DNA from 3 places in the Micromonospora sp. NPDC003816 genome. Region 3 is predicted to be linked to each of the others. Evidence: riboswitches for the same ligand, from Rfam matches in the RefSeq annotation. Region 3 holds a riboswitch; each other region holds the start of a gene.
The links. Region 3 has a riboswitch for cobalamin ahead of ACFYTT_RS23280 (energy-coupling factor ABC transporter permease). Riboswitches for the same ligand answer to the same signal wherever they lie in the genome.

Region 1: linked by a shared signal. The riboswitch ahead of metE (5-methyltetrahydropteroyltriglutamate--homocysteine S-methyltransferase) and the one ahead of ACFYTT_RS23280 (energy-coupling factor ABC transporter permease) in region 3 are both predicted to bind cobalamin.
Region 2: linked by a shared signal. The riboswitch ahead of ACFYTT_RS30075 (ABC transporter substrate-binding protein) and the one ahead of ACFYTT_RS23280 (energy-coupling factor ABC transporter permease) in region 3 are both predicted to bind cobalamin.

Annotation. Positions count from the first base shown of each region.
Region 1 covers NZ_JBIANP010000012.1:121,975-127,166, forward strand. The annotation lists gene ACFYTT_RS27170 (AI-2E family transporter) at 1-442, shown strand, start outside; gene metE (5-methyltetrahydropteroyltriglutamate--homocysteine S-methyltransferase) at 520-2,817, opposite strand; cobalamin riboswitch at 2,937-3,156, opposite strand; gene ACFYTT_RS27180 (iron ABC transporter permease) at 3,323-4,411, shown strand; gene ACFYTT_RS27185 (ABC transporter substrate-binding protein) at 4,436-5,192, shown strand, end outside.
Region 2 covers NZ_JBIANP010000019.1:6,501-11,692, reverse strand. The annotation lists gene ACFYTT_RS30090 (ATP-binding cassette domain-containing protein) at 1-95, opposite strand, end outside; gene ACFYTT_RS30085 (hypothetical protein) at 207-680, opposite strand; partial or broken gene ACFYTT_RS30080 (TetR family transcriptional regulator) at 714-881, opposite strand; cobalamin riboswitch at 1,012-1,185, shown strand; gene ACFYTT_RS30075 (ABC transporter substrate-binding protein) at 1,216-2,199, shown strand; gene ACFYTT_RS30070 (FecCD family ABC transporter permease) at 2,271-3,263, shown strand; gene ACFYTT_RS30065 (ABC transporter ATP-binding protein) at 3,263-4,024, shown strand; gene ACFYTT_RS30060 ((2Fe-2S) ferredoxin domain-containing protein) at 4,021-4,719, shown strand; gene ACFYTT_RS30055 (ThuA domain-containing protein) at 4,814-5,192, shown strand, end outside.
Region 3 covers NZ_JBIANP010000007.1:305,375-310,566, forward strand. The annotation lists gene ACFYTT_RS23260 (alpha-glucuronidase) at 1-730, opposite strand, end outside; gene ACFYTT_RS23265 (energy-coupling factor ABC transporter ATP-binding protein) at 762-1,628, opposite strand; gene cbiQ (cobalt ECF transporter T component CbiQ) at 1,625-2,368, opposite strand; gene ACFYTT_RS23275 (energy-coupling factor ABC transporter substrate-binding protein) at 2,368-2,697, opposite strand; gene ACFYTT_RS23280 (energy-coupling factor ABC transporter permease) at 2,694-3,386, opposite strand; cobalamin riboswitch at 3,416-3,621, opposite strand; gene ACFYTT_RS23285 (DUF2267 domain-containing protein) at 3,716-4,120, shown strand; gene ACFYTT_RS23290 (roadblock/LC7 domain-containing protein) at 4,125-4,544, opposite strand; gene ACFYTT_RS23295 (YncE family protein) at 4,733-5,192, opposite strand, start outside.

The sequences.
Region 1 (5,192 bases), on a different contig from region 3:
CATCGACGCGGTGGGCATCGGTATCGCGCTGGTGCTGTTCGACGTGCCGTTCGCCTTCGCCCTGGCCGCGCTGGTCTTCCTCGGCGCGTTCATCCCGATCGTCGGTGCCACGCTCTCCGGCGCGGTGGCGGTGCTGGTCGCCCTGGTGGACGGCGGCTGGGTCACCGCGCTGTTCATCCTCGGCGCGGTGATCGTGGTGCAGCAGGTCGAGGGGAACGTCCTCCAGCCGTGGATCATGGGCAAGGCGGTGGCGCTGCACCCGCTGCCCGTGGTGCTGGCGGTCACCGCCGGTGTGGTGCTCGACGGCATCTTCGGCGCGCTCATCGCCGTACCGCTGATCGCCGTGCTCAACACCGCGGTCCGGCGGCTGGCCCGACGCCTCCCGCCGGCCGAGCAGCCACCGCCCCCGGAGGCGGTCGTGGTCAAGGCCACCGCACCCTGACCCTTCCGGTCCTCTCGGGTGTGCGGTCCGTCGGCGGTGCCCGCCGGTGGGCGGCTCCCACCGGCGGGCACCACGGGTCAGGCGTCGCTCGGCGCGGGCGTCGGCCCGTCGGCGGCCAGTTCGGCGCGGACCGAGGCGGCGGCCCGGACCAGCGCGGTCAGTGCGGGACGGACCTCGTCGTAGCCCCGGGTCTTGAGCCCGCAGTCGGGGTTGACCCAGAGCCGGTCCGGCCCGACGACCGCCGCCGCCCGGCGCAGCGCGGTGACCACCTCGGCGCCGTCGGGCACCCGGGGCGAGTGGATGTCGTAGACACCCGGCCCGATGCCCCGGGTGTAGCCGACGGTGGCCAGGTCGTCGAGGATCTCCATCCGGGAACGTGACGCCTCGATGCTGGTCACGTCGGCGTCCAGGGCGTCGATGGCGGGCAGCACCTCGCCGAACTCCGAGTAGCACAGGTGGGTGTGGATCGCCGTGGCGTCGGCGACGCCGCTGGTCGCCAGTCGGAACGCCGCCACCGACCAGTCCAGGTAGCCGGCGTGGTCCCGGCGGCGTGGTGGCAGCAGTTCCCGCAGGGCGGGCTCGTCGACCTGGATGATCCGGATGCCCGCCGCCTCCAGGTCCCGCGCCTCGTCACGCAGGGCCAGGGCGACCTGCCGGGCGGTCTCCGCCAGCGGCTGGTCCACCCGGACGAACGACCAGGCCAGGATGGTCACCGGACCGGTGAGCATGCCCTTGACCGGCCGGTCGGTGAGGGACTGGGCGTACCGGGACCAGGTCACCGTGATCGGTGCGCGCCGGGTCACGTCGCCGTACAGGATCGGTGGGCGTACGCACCGGGAGCCGTACGACTGGACCCAGCCGTGGGCGGTGGCGGCGAAGCCGTCGAGGTGTTCGGCGAAGTACTGCACCATGTCGTTGCGCTCCGGCTCGCCGTGCACCAGCACGTCCAGCCCGAGGCGTTCCTGTTCGGCCACCACCTCGGCGATCTCGGCCCGCATCCGCTCGGCGTAGCCGGCCGCGTCCAGGCGACCGGCCCGGTGCTCGGCCCGGGCCCGGCGCAACGCCTCGGTCTGCGGGAACGACCCGATGGTGGTGGTCGCCAGCACGGGCAGCCCGAGGCGTCGGCGCTGGGCCTCGGCGCGCTGCGGGTACGGGCCGCGTCGGGTGTGCTCGGGCCGTAGGGCCTCCAGGCGGGCACGGACCGCGTCGTCGCGCCACTGTGCCGGCACCGGCGCAGGCGCGGCGGGCAGCTCGCCCACCCCGTCGCGCAGCACCCGACCGAGCGCGACCACCTCGTCGACCTTCTGACGGGCGAACGCCAACCGGTCCCGTAGCCGGGGGTCCAGCTCGGTCTCGGCGGCCAGGTCCACCGGCACGTGCAGCAGCGAGCAGGAGGTGGACACGGCCACGCTGTCGGCGAGCCCGGTGAGGGTGGCGCCGACAGCCGCAGCGGCCCGCAGGTCGGTCCGCCACACGTTGCGGCCGTCGACCAGCCCGGCGACCACGGTCCGGCCCGGCAGCGCGCCGTGGCCGGCGAGCCGGTCCAGGTCACCCGGACCGGCGACCAGGTCCAACCCGATCGCCTCGATCGGCGTGTCCAGCAAGGCGGGCAGCGCGTCGCCGAGTTCGCCGAAGTAGGCGGCGACGAACAGGCGGGGCCGGTGGGTCAGCGCGCCGAGGCGGGCGTAGGCGGCGCTGAGGGCGCGGATCTCGGCGTCGGACCGGTCGCCGACGTACGCCGGTTCGTCGAGCTGCACCCACGGCACCCCGACGTCGGCGAGCGCGGTCAGCAGGTCGGCGTAGACGTCGACGAGGTCGTCCAGCCGGTCGAACGGGCGGAACCCGTCCGGCGCGTCGGCGGTGGGCTTGGCGAGCAGCAGCAGGGTGGCCGGGCCGACCAGCACCGGACGGGTGGTGATGCCGAGCGCCCGCGCCCGCCCGTAATCGGTCAGGGGCGTGTCGGCCCGGGCGGCGAAGGCGGTGTCCGGGCCGATCTCGGGCACCAGGTAGTGGTAGTTGGTGTCGAACCACTTCGTCATCTCCAGCGGCGGCTCCTGGGCGGTGCCGCGTGCCATGGCGAAGTAGGTGTCCAGCTCACCGAGGCCGAGCCGGCGGAACCGGTCGGGTACGGCGTCGACCGTGACGGCCGCGTCGAGCACGTGGTCGTAGAGCGAGAACGTGTTGGACGGTACGGCGGACAGGCCGGCGTCGTGCAACGTACGCCAGGTCTCCTCGCGTACCTGCGCGGCGGTGGCCCGCAGGGTCGGCTCGTCGATGCGGCCGGCCCAGTAGCCCTCGACTGCGGTCTTGAGTTCACGGCGCGGGCCGATGCGCGGATAGCCGAGCACGGTGCTCGTGCCGAACGGAGTGGTCATGTCGCCAGGGTTCCCTTCCCTCGAGGTCCGGCGGTACGGCTCCGGGGAAGGCTGGGGAGGGCACGGTGCGACGACCGACCTCGCCCGGGCCCTCCCGCGAGGCCGACGGCGGCGTGCGCGGCTGCGCACGCGGCACGGGCAGGTCTTCGGACTCGTGGGCGCGACCGGCTGGGCCGGTCTCCTACTGGCCGTCGCTTCCCGGACCCGACAGGGCGTCCAGTGCGTGTGACGGCGGTCGTTCCCACTCACCGCTGCGGGGCAGTCCCGGACTCACACCGGGTTCCCTCTTACGACGCCTCGACCGGACGGCCGGGGCGAACCAGTACCGTCTCGGATCCTAGCGTCCGGATCACGCGTGACGACCGGCGCGCGGGTGTGATGTCCGCACGGCGACACGGGGTCGAGCGGAGCGTGAACAACGACTCATCCGGCTTCCGCTGGCGTGATCTTGGTGTTAGCTTTTTGCAAAGACTTGGCAAGAACAACGACTTTGCGTGGGAGAGCGGTGAGCGTCACCACCCTGCCGACGAGCCCGACGGACGTGCTCGGTGTGGCGGCGCAGCGCCGCCGGACCGGCCTCTGGCTGCTCGCGCTGACCCTCGGCCTGGTCCTGACCGGCCTGGTCGCGGTCGGGGCCGGGGCGATCGGCATCCCGCCGCTCACGGTGGCCCGGATCATCGGGCACCAGCTCGTCGGCGTGCCGGGCGAGGTGAGCTGGACCGGACCGCAGCAGGCGATCGTCTGGCAGGTCCGACTGCCCCGGGTCCTGCTCGGCATGCTGGTCGGCGCCGGGCTGGCGGTCTGCGGCGTGGCCTTGCAGGCCATGGTCCGCAACGTGCTCGCCGACCCGTACCTGCTGGGGATCAACTCCGGCGCCTCCAGCGGCGCGGCCGCCGCGATCCTCTTCGGCGCCGGCGCCGGCTTCGGCCAGTACGCGCTCTCCACCAGCGCGTTCGTCGGCGCGCTCGGCGCCTCGCTGCTGGTCTTCCTGATCGCGCGCAGCGGCGGCCGGGTCACCTCCATCCGGCTGCTGCTGGCCGGCGTCGCCGTCGGGTACGCGCTGTACGCCACCACCAGCTTCCTGATCTTCGCCTCCGGATCCGCCGAGGGTGCCCGGTCGGTGATGTTCTGGCTCCTCGGGTCGCTGGGCCTGGCCCGCTGGAACGCCCTGCTGCTGATCGCCGCCGTGGTGCTGATCGGCACCATCGGATACCTGACCGTCGTCGGACGGCGGCTCGACGTGCTGGCCATCGGCGACGAGACCGCGCACACCCTGGGCGTCTCGCCGGACCGGTTCCGCCTCCGGCTGCTCGTGCTGGTCTCGCTCAGCGTCGGCATCCTGGTCTCCGCCGCCGGCAGCATCGGTTTCGTCGGCCTGGTCGTGCCGCACCTGGCCCGCCGCATCGTCGGCGCACCGCACGTCCGGGTGGTGCCGGTGGCCGCGCTGCTCGGGGCGATCCTCCTGGTCTGGGCCGACGTGCTGGCCCGGGTGCTGCTGGCACCGCAGGAGATCCCGATCGGCATCATCACCTCCCTGCTCGGTGCCCCCTTCCTGCTGGTCCTGATCCGTCGTCTGCACGCCTCCGGCGCCTGAACGCCCGTCCGTCAAGGAGAACCGATGTTGAAGGCTCGCCGCCTCGCCACCGCCGCCGCCTCCGCGTGCGTGCTGCTCGTCGCCGGGTGCGGCGGCGGCACCGACGGACCGACCGACGCCGCCCCCGGCTACCCGGTCACCGTGACCAACTGCGGCGTGGACGTCACCTTCGACGCCCCTCCGCAGCGGATCGTGCTACTCAAGAGCGCCGCCGTGCCGTACCTGCACGCGCTCGGCGTGCTGGACCGGGTCACCGCGCGGGCGGGGCAGTACCCGAAGGAGTACTACGACGCGGCGACCCAGGGCGAGCTGGACCGCATCCCGTTGCTGACCGACAAGACCGACACCAGCGGCCACCTCCAGATCTCCAAGGAGGTGGTGATCAGCCAGGAGCCCGACCTGGTCCTCGGCGAGGTCGACAACCTCTCCCGCGACACCCTCGCGGCGGTGGACATCCCGCTGCTGGAGGAGCCGGCGATGTGCCCGGACAGCACCGCCGTGCCGAGTTTCGACGACATCTACCGGCAGATGGAGACGTACGGCCGGGTGTTCGGCCGCCAGACCGAGGCGTCGACTGCGGTCACCGCGCTCCAGGACCGGATGACGAAGGTCCAGGCCGAGGCGGGCAACGGGTCCGGACGCACCGCGGCGGTGCTCTACCCGACCGTCGGCGGCGGCACCACGTACGCGTACGGCACCGGCAGCATGGCCCACCCGCAGTTGACGGCCGCCGGTTTCCGCAACGTCTTCGGCGACGTCAAGGAGCGGGTCTTCGAGGTCA
Region 2 (5,192 bases), on a different contig from region 3:
ACGGTGCCGGCGGCGACGTGCAGGTCCAGCCCGTCCAACGCGCGGATGCGGCCGAAGGACTTGGTGACGTGTCGGATGTCGATGGCAGCAGTCATCGCGGGAGACCTCGTTCGAGGAAGGCCCGGCACACCGGGCCGGAACGGATGCCGCCGACCGGTGGGACCGGCGGTGGAAGGAGGGGCCACGCCCAGAGGGCAATGTGGTGACTACGGTGCAGCGGTGTCCGCGCCGGGGGCGGCAGGCGGATCCGGGACGTACATCAGGTACTCGTCGAGCATCGACCGGTCGACGAGCAGCCCTTCGGTGAACAATTCCAGGGCCGGCAACGTGAGATCGTCGATGTAGCGGCGGAACAGGGCCGCGAACTGGTCCGGGGCGGCACCGGCTCCGTGCAGGGTGAACCAGAGCACCATGCTGCCGGTGGCCTGGTAGGCCAGATACCGCGCACGGGCGGCGGGCTCCCGGCTGGGCTTGATCACACCGGCGGACTCGGACGTGGAGAGGTATTCCTCCGCGTCGGCGATCATGTGCTCGATGAGTGTGGCCGCCAGCTCACCACCGGCCTGCATGCTGCGCAGCAGGTATCGCACGATCGGCGCGTACTGCTCGACCTCCGCCAGTTGCGCCAACAGGGTCGTGCCGGTGCCGTCGGTCAGTGTCTTCGCCTTCTGCTCGCGCATCACGGCGAGCACCTGTTCGTCGCAGGCGCGACGCAGGCCGTCCTTCGAGCCGAAGTGATGAACGATCAGACCGGCGGCGACACCGGCGTCGGCGGCGATGGCGCGCAGCCCGGCACCGAATCCCTCCCGAGCGAAGCGGGAGATGGCGGCGTCACGGATACGGCTCGCGGTGGCGAACTCGCCACCGCGCCCTGCCGACATCACGTCGTCCGACGCCACGACACCAGATTAAACACCCGTTCAACGATCCCGCAATGGCCGTCCCGGGGCAGGCGGAGCCGACGTGGACTCCCGCCATGATCTAGGCCACTGACGGTGCTGCCTGCGTTGGTTAGGGTGACCTCGCCGTGGTGCTCGGGAAGCCGGTGTGAAACCGGTGCGGCCCTCGCCACTGTGATCGGGATGCTGGAGGCCACCGCAAGGTCACTGGGCGTATGCCTGGGAAGGCCGGCCACCGGCGCACCACCCGTCAGCCAGGAGACCGGCCACGGCACCTGTACGACCCGTCCACGAGGTGCTGGAAGGTGGTCCCGCTATGCGGTTCCCTGCGTCCTGGCGCGTTGCTGCGCCGCTCTCCGTCATGCTCGCCCTGGTCGGCGGATGCTCCGCGACCGGCCACAGTGAGCCGACTGCCACGGCCCCCGCCGCCGGGCCGGTCTCGGTGACCAACTGCGGCACACCGGTCACGGTCCCGAGCCCTCCGGCGCGGGTGGTGACGATGAACCAGCCTGCCACCGAGATCATGCTGGCGCTCGGCCTGGAGGACCGCATGGCCGGCACCGCCTACCTCGACGACGAGGTGCTACCGGAGTACGCCGCCGCGTACGCGAAGGTGCCGGTGTTGGCCAAGGAGTACCCGTCGAAGGAGAAGTTGCTCGAACTGGAGCCCGACTTCGTCTACGCCTCCTTCGCGAGCGCGTTCGGCGACGAGGGGGCCGGTGACCGCGCCGACTGGCAGAAACTCGGCGTGGGCACGTACGTCTCCACCGCCGGATGTCCGAAGGAGACGCGACCGGCGAAGCTGGCGATCGACGACGTGTTCACCGAGATCCGGGAGATCGCCACGATCTTCGGCGTCGTGGAGCGGGCCGAGACGCTGATCGCCGACCAGAAGCAGCGCATCGCGAACGTGTCGGCGGGCGCGAAGGGCACGCGGGTGCTCTGGTGGGACGGCGGCAACGACGCGCCCAGTGCCGGCGCCTGCTGTGGCGGCCCGGCGATGATCATGTCTGCGGCCGGGGTCACCAACATCTTCGACGACCTGACCGGCAGTTGGGCCGACACCAACTGGGAGGCCGTCGTCGAGCGCAACCCCGACGTCATCGTGCTCGTCGACGCGAGCTGGGACACCGCCGCCGACAAGCAGGCGTTCCTCGAGAAGCACGCGGCGCTCAGGGACCTGCCGGCCGTCAAGGGCAAGCGGTACGTCACCCTGGCCTTCTCCTCCACCGCGGCCGGGGTGCGGAACGTGCTCGCCGTGGAGGCGCTGGCCCGGGGCGTCGGCGGGGTGAGCAGCTGACCACCGTCACCACCCGGCCGGCGCAGACTACTCCGGCGAAGCCGGTCCGAGCGGTGCGCATGGTGGCCGTGGTGGTCGTACTCGCGGGTGGCCTGGTGTTGTCGGTGGCCGCGGCCGTGACGGTGGGGCCCGCAGACCTGTCGCTGGGCACCGTGTGGCTGGTGATCACCGATCATCTCGGCCTGACGAGCGCCGACGTGCCGCTGCTGCGGGACCACATCGTGTGGGAACTGCGGCTGCCGAGGGTGCTGGGCGCCGCCGTGGTCGGGGCCGGCCTCGCGGCCTGCGGGGCGGTCATGCAGACCGTCACCCGCAATCCGCTCGCCGACCCGTACCTCCTGGGTGTCTCCTCGGGGGCGTCGCTGGGTGCCGTGGCCGTCCTGGTCCTGGGACTCGGCGCGGGTGCCGTGGCGCTCACCGGGGGCGCGTTCGTGGGGGCGCTCGCCGCGTTCGCCGTCGTGGTCGCCGCCGCCGGCCGGCGCGCGGTCCTGCGACCGACCCGGGTGGTGCTGGCCGGCGTCGCCGTCGCGCAGCTCTGCGCCGCGCTGACGACGTTCGTGATCATCTGGGTGGCCCATCCGCATGCCACCCAGAGCATCACCTTCTGGCTGTCCGGCTCGCTCGCCCGCGTCGACTGGACCGCACTGGCGTGGGCGACGCCGCTGCTCGCGGTGGGGTTCGCCGTGATCCTCCGGTTCGCCCGTGCGCTCAACGCGTTCGCGTTCGGCGAGGAGGCCGCCGCCGCCCTCGGCGTGGACGTCCGGCGTGTCCGGTGGCTGCTGCTGGTCACCACGGCGCTGCTGACCGCCGTGCTGGTCTCGATAAGCGGCGCGATCGGGTTCGTCGGCCTGATCCTGCCGCACGCCGTGCGGCGGTTCACCGGCCCCGACCACCGGCGGCTGCTGCCGGTCGTCGTCCTCGCCGGAGCGATCTTCCTCATCTGGGTGGACACTGCGGCCAGGACCCTGTTCGACCCCCGCGAACTGCCGGTGGGCGTGCTGACCGCCCTGCTCGGGGTGCCCGCGTTCGTGCTACTGCTGCGCCGAGGGGACCGGAACACCTGATGCTGGAGATCCGCGACGTCTCGTGGTCGGTGCCGGCCGCGCGACTCCTCGACGGCGTGACGTGCGCGGCGCCGCGCGGCACCCTGGTCGGACTGCTCGGCCCCAACGGGTCCGGCAAGACCACCCTATTGCGGGTCGTCGCCGGGTTGATCGCCCCCCGATCCGGGACCGTGACCGTCGCGGGCGACGACGTGGCCGGGCTGCCGCGTGCCAGCGCGGCACGGCGGATGGCCCTGCTCGCCCAGTACGCCGAGACCGACCTCGACCTGACCGCGCTCGACGTGGTGCTGCTCGGCCGCACCCCGCACCGCCGCTCCCGCTGGTCGGACACCGACACCGACCGGGCCGCCGCCGCCGACGCGCTCGACCGCGTCGACATGACCGGGTACGCCCACCGCCGCTGGCAGACGCTCTCCGGCGGGGAACGCCAACGGGTCCAACTCGCCCGGGCCCTGGCCCAGGAACCGCAACTGCTCCTGCTCGACGAGCCCACCAACCACCTCGACATCGGCCACCAGCTCCAACTGCTGGGCCTGGTCCGTCGCAGCGCCGTCACCACTCTCGCCGCCCTGCACGACCTCAACCTGGCCGCGATGTTCTGCGACCTCGTGGTGGTGCTGCACCACGGTCGGGTCGTCGCCACCGGAACGCCTGCCGACGTGCTGACGCCCGCGCTGCTCGCCGACGTGTACGCCGTGGACGCCGACGTGACGGTCCATGATGGACGACCGGTCATCACCTACCGGGCCCCGGCAGTATGAACGTCCTGCTCGTCTCGCGCGGGGCGGCCCACCACGGCGGCCACGACGCGATCCACCGCCTCGCCGCAGCGGTCGCCGAGGCCGTGGGCGTACCGGTGCGGGCCTGTTTCCTCGACGGCGCCGAGCCCTCCCTGCACGCCGCCCTCGACGCCGTACCGGAGCATGACGAGGTCCTGCTCGTGGCCGTGCACCTGCCGCCCGACCGGTACCTCGACACCTGGCTCCGCCGCGCGGTGGCCCACTGGCGTACCACCCGGGACCGGCAGGTACGCGTGCTGCTCGCCCCGCCGTTGGCGACACAGCCCGCGCTGGTCACAGCAGTCAGCGACGCCGTCACCGGCGACCACACCACGCTCGACGGCAACCCCGGACCGTTCCGCAGCCCCGCCTGGTCGCAGATCACCCGACACCGCCGACACGTGCTGGTGTGCCGTGGGCCGCGCTGCACCGCGTACGGCGCCAACCAGGTCGCCGCCACCCTCGGCGACCGCCTGAAGGCGAACGGCCTCGGCGACGACGACGTCCTGGTCACCTCGACCGGTTGTCTGTTCCCCTGCAACCTCGGGCCGCTCGTCGTCGTGCATCCCGACGACACCTGGTACGAACACGTGGACGCGGACCTCGCCGTCCTCATCGCCGACGTGCACCTGCGCGACGGCACACCGGTCGACGGCAGACGCCCACGCGACTCGTGACCGCGAAGCCCGGTACGGTTATCGACGGTCGTCATGGCGTGGGCGTCGGCCCGGACGGAAGCGTCCTGGGGCGACGGGTCGGGAAGGAGCGGGTGTGGTGCGGCGCAGAGCCCTCGTGGTCCGAGGCGGATGGGCGGGTCACCGGCCGGTCGAGGCGACGGACCTGTTCATCCCGTTCCTCGAACGCAACGGATACGAGGTACGGGTGGAGGAGTCGACGGAGGTCTACGCCGACGCCGCCGAACTGGCCGCCACCGACCTGATCGTGCAGTGCATGACGATGTCGCAGATCACCGGGGAGCAGGTGGCGGGCCTGGCGGCGGCGGTCGTCGCCGGGACGGGTTTCACCGGCTGGCACGGCGGCATCGTCGACTCGTTCCGGGCCTCCTCGGACTACCTGCACCTGGTGGGCGGCCAGTTCGCCGTCCACCCCGGCGTCGAGCCGTGTGCCCGTGGCGGCGGAGAGCAGGACA
Region 3 (5,192 bases):
TCTCGGCGACGTCGTCGAGCCGGTCGGTGAGCAGCCGCGCCTCGGTGGCGTGCACGTTGACGTTGTTCACCGACACCGCGTTGATCCCGCACGCCGCCAGCAACCGCGCGTACGCCCGCACCCGCGCCCGGTCCGGATGTGCCCGGCCGGCACGCCAGAGGATCGACCCGCCGGCGTACCCGCGTTCGACCTGGCCCATCACCGGATGCACGTCGACGTTGTCCCAGTGGTTCAGCATCCGTCGCCGCATCACCGGCCGGTACGCCCGCGCCGGATGCGGTGCGCCGAACGCCGACTCCCCGAGCCGGACCACGTGGAACAGCCCGTGGAGCAGGCCCGCCGGTGCGTCGGCCAGCACCACCGTGACCTCGCCGTGGCGGACGACCGCGTATCCCTCGGGACCGAGCGGACCGCCACCGGCGGCGTCCAGGTCGGCCCGCGCGGCGTCGAGGACGCCCTGCGTCCCGTCGCCGTCCACTGTCGATGCATGGTGGTCGGTCAGGGTGAGGACGAGGTGGGCGGGTGGGCCGTCGGCGGACCGGCGGACCGTGCCGCCGTGGGTGGCGCAGGCGGTCCGGACCTCGTGCCACACGGTGTCGACGAGCAGGCCGTCACCGTGGACGAGGGTGTGCCGGGAACCGACGGCGCGGAACGCGGCCGGCGGCAGCCAGGCGGGGTGGACGTCGGTCGGGTCGGAGCCGGTGTCGCGCTCCGGGCAAATCCGTCGCATTACGCAGATCGTAACTAAGTCGATCGATGCGTCAAGGTCCTTCCGGAACCTTTCGGGCGGTACCGACCGGAGTCTCCAGGAGCCGCGCCAACTCCCCCGGGGTACGCGGACGGGCCCCGGCCAGGCCGGGCACGCGGTCCAGCAGCCGATGCACCACCGGTGCCCACGCCGGAGTCAACGCGGCACCGTCGAGCAGGTCCCCGCCGCCCAACTCGGCGCCGGACACCCCCTGCCGGATCCGGCCACCCGCCACCAGCACCCGTTCGTCGGCCCACCGGTACGCCAGGTCCACGTCGTGCGTGGCGAGCAGCAGCGTGGTGCCGGCCCGGTGCAGGGCGTCGAGCGTGCGCAGCAACGCCTCCACCCCCGACGGGTCGAGTCCGGCGGTCGGCTCGTCCAGGATCAGCACCCGGGGCCGCAACGCCACCGCCCCGGCGATCGCCACCCGCTTACGCTGGCCGTACGAGAGCAGGTGGGTGGGACGGTCGGCGAGGTCGCCGATCTCCAACGCGGCCAGCGCCTCGGTACACCGCTGCCGCACCTGCGCGTCGTCCAGACCGAGGTTGACCGGCCCGAACGAGACGTCCTGGAAGACGGTCGCGGCGAACAACTGGTCGTCGGGGTCCTGGAGCACCAGCTGCACCTGCTGACGGACGTCGAGCAGCCCCGCCCGGGTCCGGCGCAGTGGCACCCCGCCGACCAGCACCGTGCCGGCGTCGGCGGCCAGCGATCCGACCATCAGCCGGAACAGGGTCGTCTTGCCACCGCCGTTGGGCCCCAGCACGGCCATCCGCCGCCCGGCCGGCACCGACAGGTCGGCGCCGGTCAGTACCGGACGCTCCGCCTCGTACCCGAAACTGACCCCGCGCAGCTCCAACAGCGGCGGATCGCCGCTCACCCGAGCACCACCAGCATCCGGGTGGCCAGCACCACCGCCGCCAGCAGCAGCACGGTGACGACCAGGAACGCCGCCGACGGCTGGCGGACCTCGGTGCGTACCGCCAACGAGCCGGTGTAACCGCGCAGCGCCAACCCCTCCTCCCAGCGCCGGGCCAGCGAGAACGCACGGACGAAGACCGCGCCGGCCTGCCCGGCCAGCGACCGGTAGGTGCTGGCCCAGGTCCGGTAACCCAGCCGGGCCGCCTGGGCCTGCCGCACCGCGTGCACACTCTCCAGCAGCAGGAACAGCATCCGATAGATCAGCGCGGCCACCTCGGTGACCGCGCTGGGCACCCCGAGACGCTGGAGCCGGGGCAGCACGTCGGCCAGCGGCGTGGTGGCGGCGAAGAGCAACAGGCAGAGCAGCGCGGCGCAGGCCCGACCGGCGGTCGTGGCGGCCGTCGCGAGCCCCTCCGGCGCCCACCGGACCTGCGTCGGACCGGAGACCGCCACCAGCATCGGCACCGAGCCGGTCAGGATGAACAGCAACGGCGTCCGGGCCACCCGCACCAGCAGACGCGGCGGCAGCGCCGCCGGCCCGAGCAACGCCACCGCTGCGGTCAGGCCCACCACCAGGGCGCCCGGCCACGGCGGCAGGAGCAGGGAACAGCCCAAGAGCCCCAGGGCCAACAGGGCCTTCTCCACCGGGTGGCGGCGTCGCCAGGGGCTGGCGTACGCCGCCACGTCCAACGCGAGCACTAGTCGGTGGTCTTCTCCCCGGTCGCGGACTGCTCGCCACGCAGCCGCTGCCGGGTCCGGGCCACCCCGAAGTAATAGCCGAGGAACCCGGCACCGAGGGCGGCCTGAAGCGCGAACAACGCCGACTCGATCTCACCCGACGGCGGTTCGTAGATCGAACTGAACCACGGCTCGTAGTCGGGATGGTCGTTGACGATCGCCTCCTCGGCGAGGGCGTCGGCACCGGCGAACGGCTCCTCGCCGCTGCCGAGCCCCAGCACCAGCGGCGCCACCGCCAACGCCACCACGGCGAGCAGCAACAACAGGTTGGTCCGGCCGAACGACTTCACGCCACCGCTCCCTGGGTCGTCGGGGCCGGACGGCGCAGGATGCCGAGCCGGCGGAGTTCCTGCGGGCTCACCCGGACCAGCAGCCGGACCACCAGGACCGTGAGCAGCCCCTCGCTGATCGCCAGCGGGATCTGGGTGACCGCGAAGATGGACCCGAACTTGGCCAGCGCGCCGACGAAGCCCGAATCCGGGTCCGGGAAGGCCAGCGCGAGCTGCGCGCTGGTCACGCAGTACGTCGCCAGGTCGGCCAGGGCAGCGGCGAAGAACACCGAGATGCCGAGGCCGCCACCGAACCGGCGGATCAGCGCGTACACGCCGAAGGCCACCCAGGGGCCGACGATGGCCATCGAGAAGACGTTCGCGCCGAGCGTGCTCAACCCGCCGTGCGCCAGGAGGAGCGCCTGGAACAGCAACACGATCGTGCCGAGCACACTCATCACCGGTGCCCGGAACAGGATCGCGCCGAGACCCACACCCGTCGGATGGGAACAGGAGCCGGTCACCGAAGGGATCTTCAGCGCCGACAGGACGAAGGTGAACGCCCCGGCCGCGCCGAGCAACAGCTTCGCGTCGGGGTTCGCGCGGACCTGCTGGACCAGGTTGCGCGCACCGTGGATGACGAACGGTGTCGAGACCGCGAACCATGCCGCCGCCTGCACCGGTGGTAGGTAGCCCTCAGCGATGTGCATGAGTCGACCTCCCCTTCCAACACCTCGTGGACGAGATCACATGTCGGGGTCGGTCTCCTGGCTCCCGGATCGTCGCGTACTCCGGCCTTCCCAGGTCCTCCACGGACCCAGTGGCGTACAAGTCGGAGTGAACTCCCCGGTCACAGTGGCGAGGGCCGCGCCGGTATCACACCGGCTTCCCGTTACCGCGACGGCGCGACGTTATCCGTTCCGCACACCGACGCACAAGACTCGTCGATGCCACCGCGACCGTACGCGGGTGAAGAGTGCCGTTTGTCACGACGATTCACGGGTAGACGCCAGATCCGTTGCGAGAAGGGGCCGACCGGTTGGACGAGAACGAGTTCATCGACTCCGTGGCGCACCGCACCGGCGCGTCGACGGAGCAGGCGACCGCCATCGCGCGCGCCACCCTGACCACGCTCGCCGAGCGGATCGACGGCGGCGAGGCACGGGACCTGGCCGACCGACTCCCGGAAGGGCTGCGGGCGTACACGTTCGCGCCCAGCGAGACCGCCGAACGCTTCGGGCTCGACGTGTTCGTCGACCGCGTCGGCGGCCGTGCCGACGTCGATCCCGACCTGGCCGAGGCCGGCATCCGGGCGGTCCTGGACACCATTCGAGGTGACGTCGCCCCCGCCGACCACGACGACGTCATCGCGAACCTGCCGGCCGAACTGTGGCAGGTGGCCAACCCGGCGCCGTCGTACGACGCGCAGCGCGACCGCGGCTAGCGGGTCACCGCCCGGTCAGGTGGGGCGCCGGCTCCACGTACACCGGCAGATGGTGCCCGGCCCTGGCACAGAAGAGGGCGACCTCGTACGCCATGTCCCCCACCTCCGCCGAGCCGTCGATACCGACGGTGAGGATCGCCCCGTTGCCGGTGGTGGCGTGGAACAGGAACGCCCGCGACATCTGCACCACCACCTGGTGCAGCTCACCCTCACCGCACAATCGGGCGGCGGCCAGACCGAGCGCCTGGAGCCCACAGACCACACTGGACAGTTCCTCGGCGATCTCCTCGTCGATGCCCCGCGAGGCCCCCAGCATGATGCCGTCCGGGGAGAGCACCACCGCGAACTTGGCGCCGGGCACCCGATCCACGATGTCGTCGAGCGCGTCGTTGAGGTTCTCGGCGGTGACCAGGGCATGGGTCATAAGGGCGCTGTCCTCTCGTCGAAACTCCTACGTTCGTACCAGAGAAGACGCGGCCTCAGGAGCCCACTGGTGGCCCGATCCTGTTCTCCGATCCCCCTAACGTACGACGACGCTGGTCACCCTAATCGGACGGGTCGGACGTCCCGGTCACACCGGGAATCCCTCTTCTGACCGACGGTGACACCCGCTCAGGACGACGGCACCGGACCCCGCAACCCCACCAGGCCGGGCACGGCGACACGACCCAGTTCGGCACCGCTGGTCGGGTCGAGCCACCGCACCGCCGACGGCCCACCCACATAGAGACGGCCACCGTCGGGGCCAAGGACGAGACCGGTGACGGGGGCGTCGACCGGTCGTTCGGCGACGACCCGCAGACCGACCGCATCCACCGTACGCAGCACACCGGCCCCGCCGAGGAACAGTCTTTCGTGGTCCGCCGTCGCGTACGCCGGGCCGGACGCGACGGGGACGGCGGCGGTGCGGCGTACCGTCAGTTCCTCGGTGGAGATCTCGGCGACGGTCCCGGAGGTCAGGTCGGCGACGTACAGCCGGGAACCGTCCGGGGCGATCGCCATGGCGTGCCCGTCGGCTGTTCCCTCCCCGAACGGGTGCGGCAGATCCACGCAGTACGCCCACCGCTCGTGC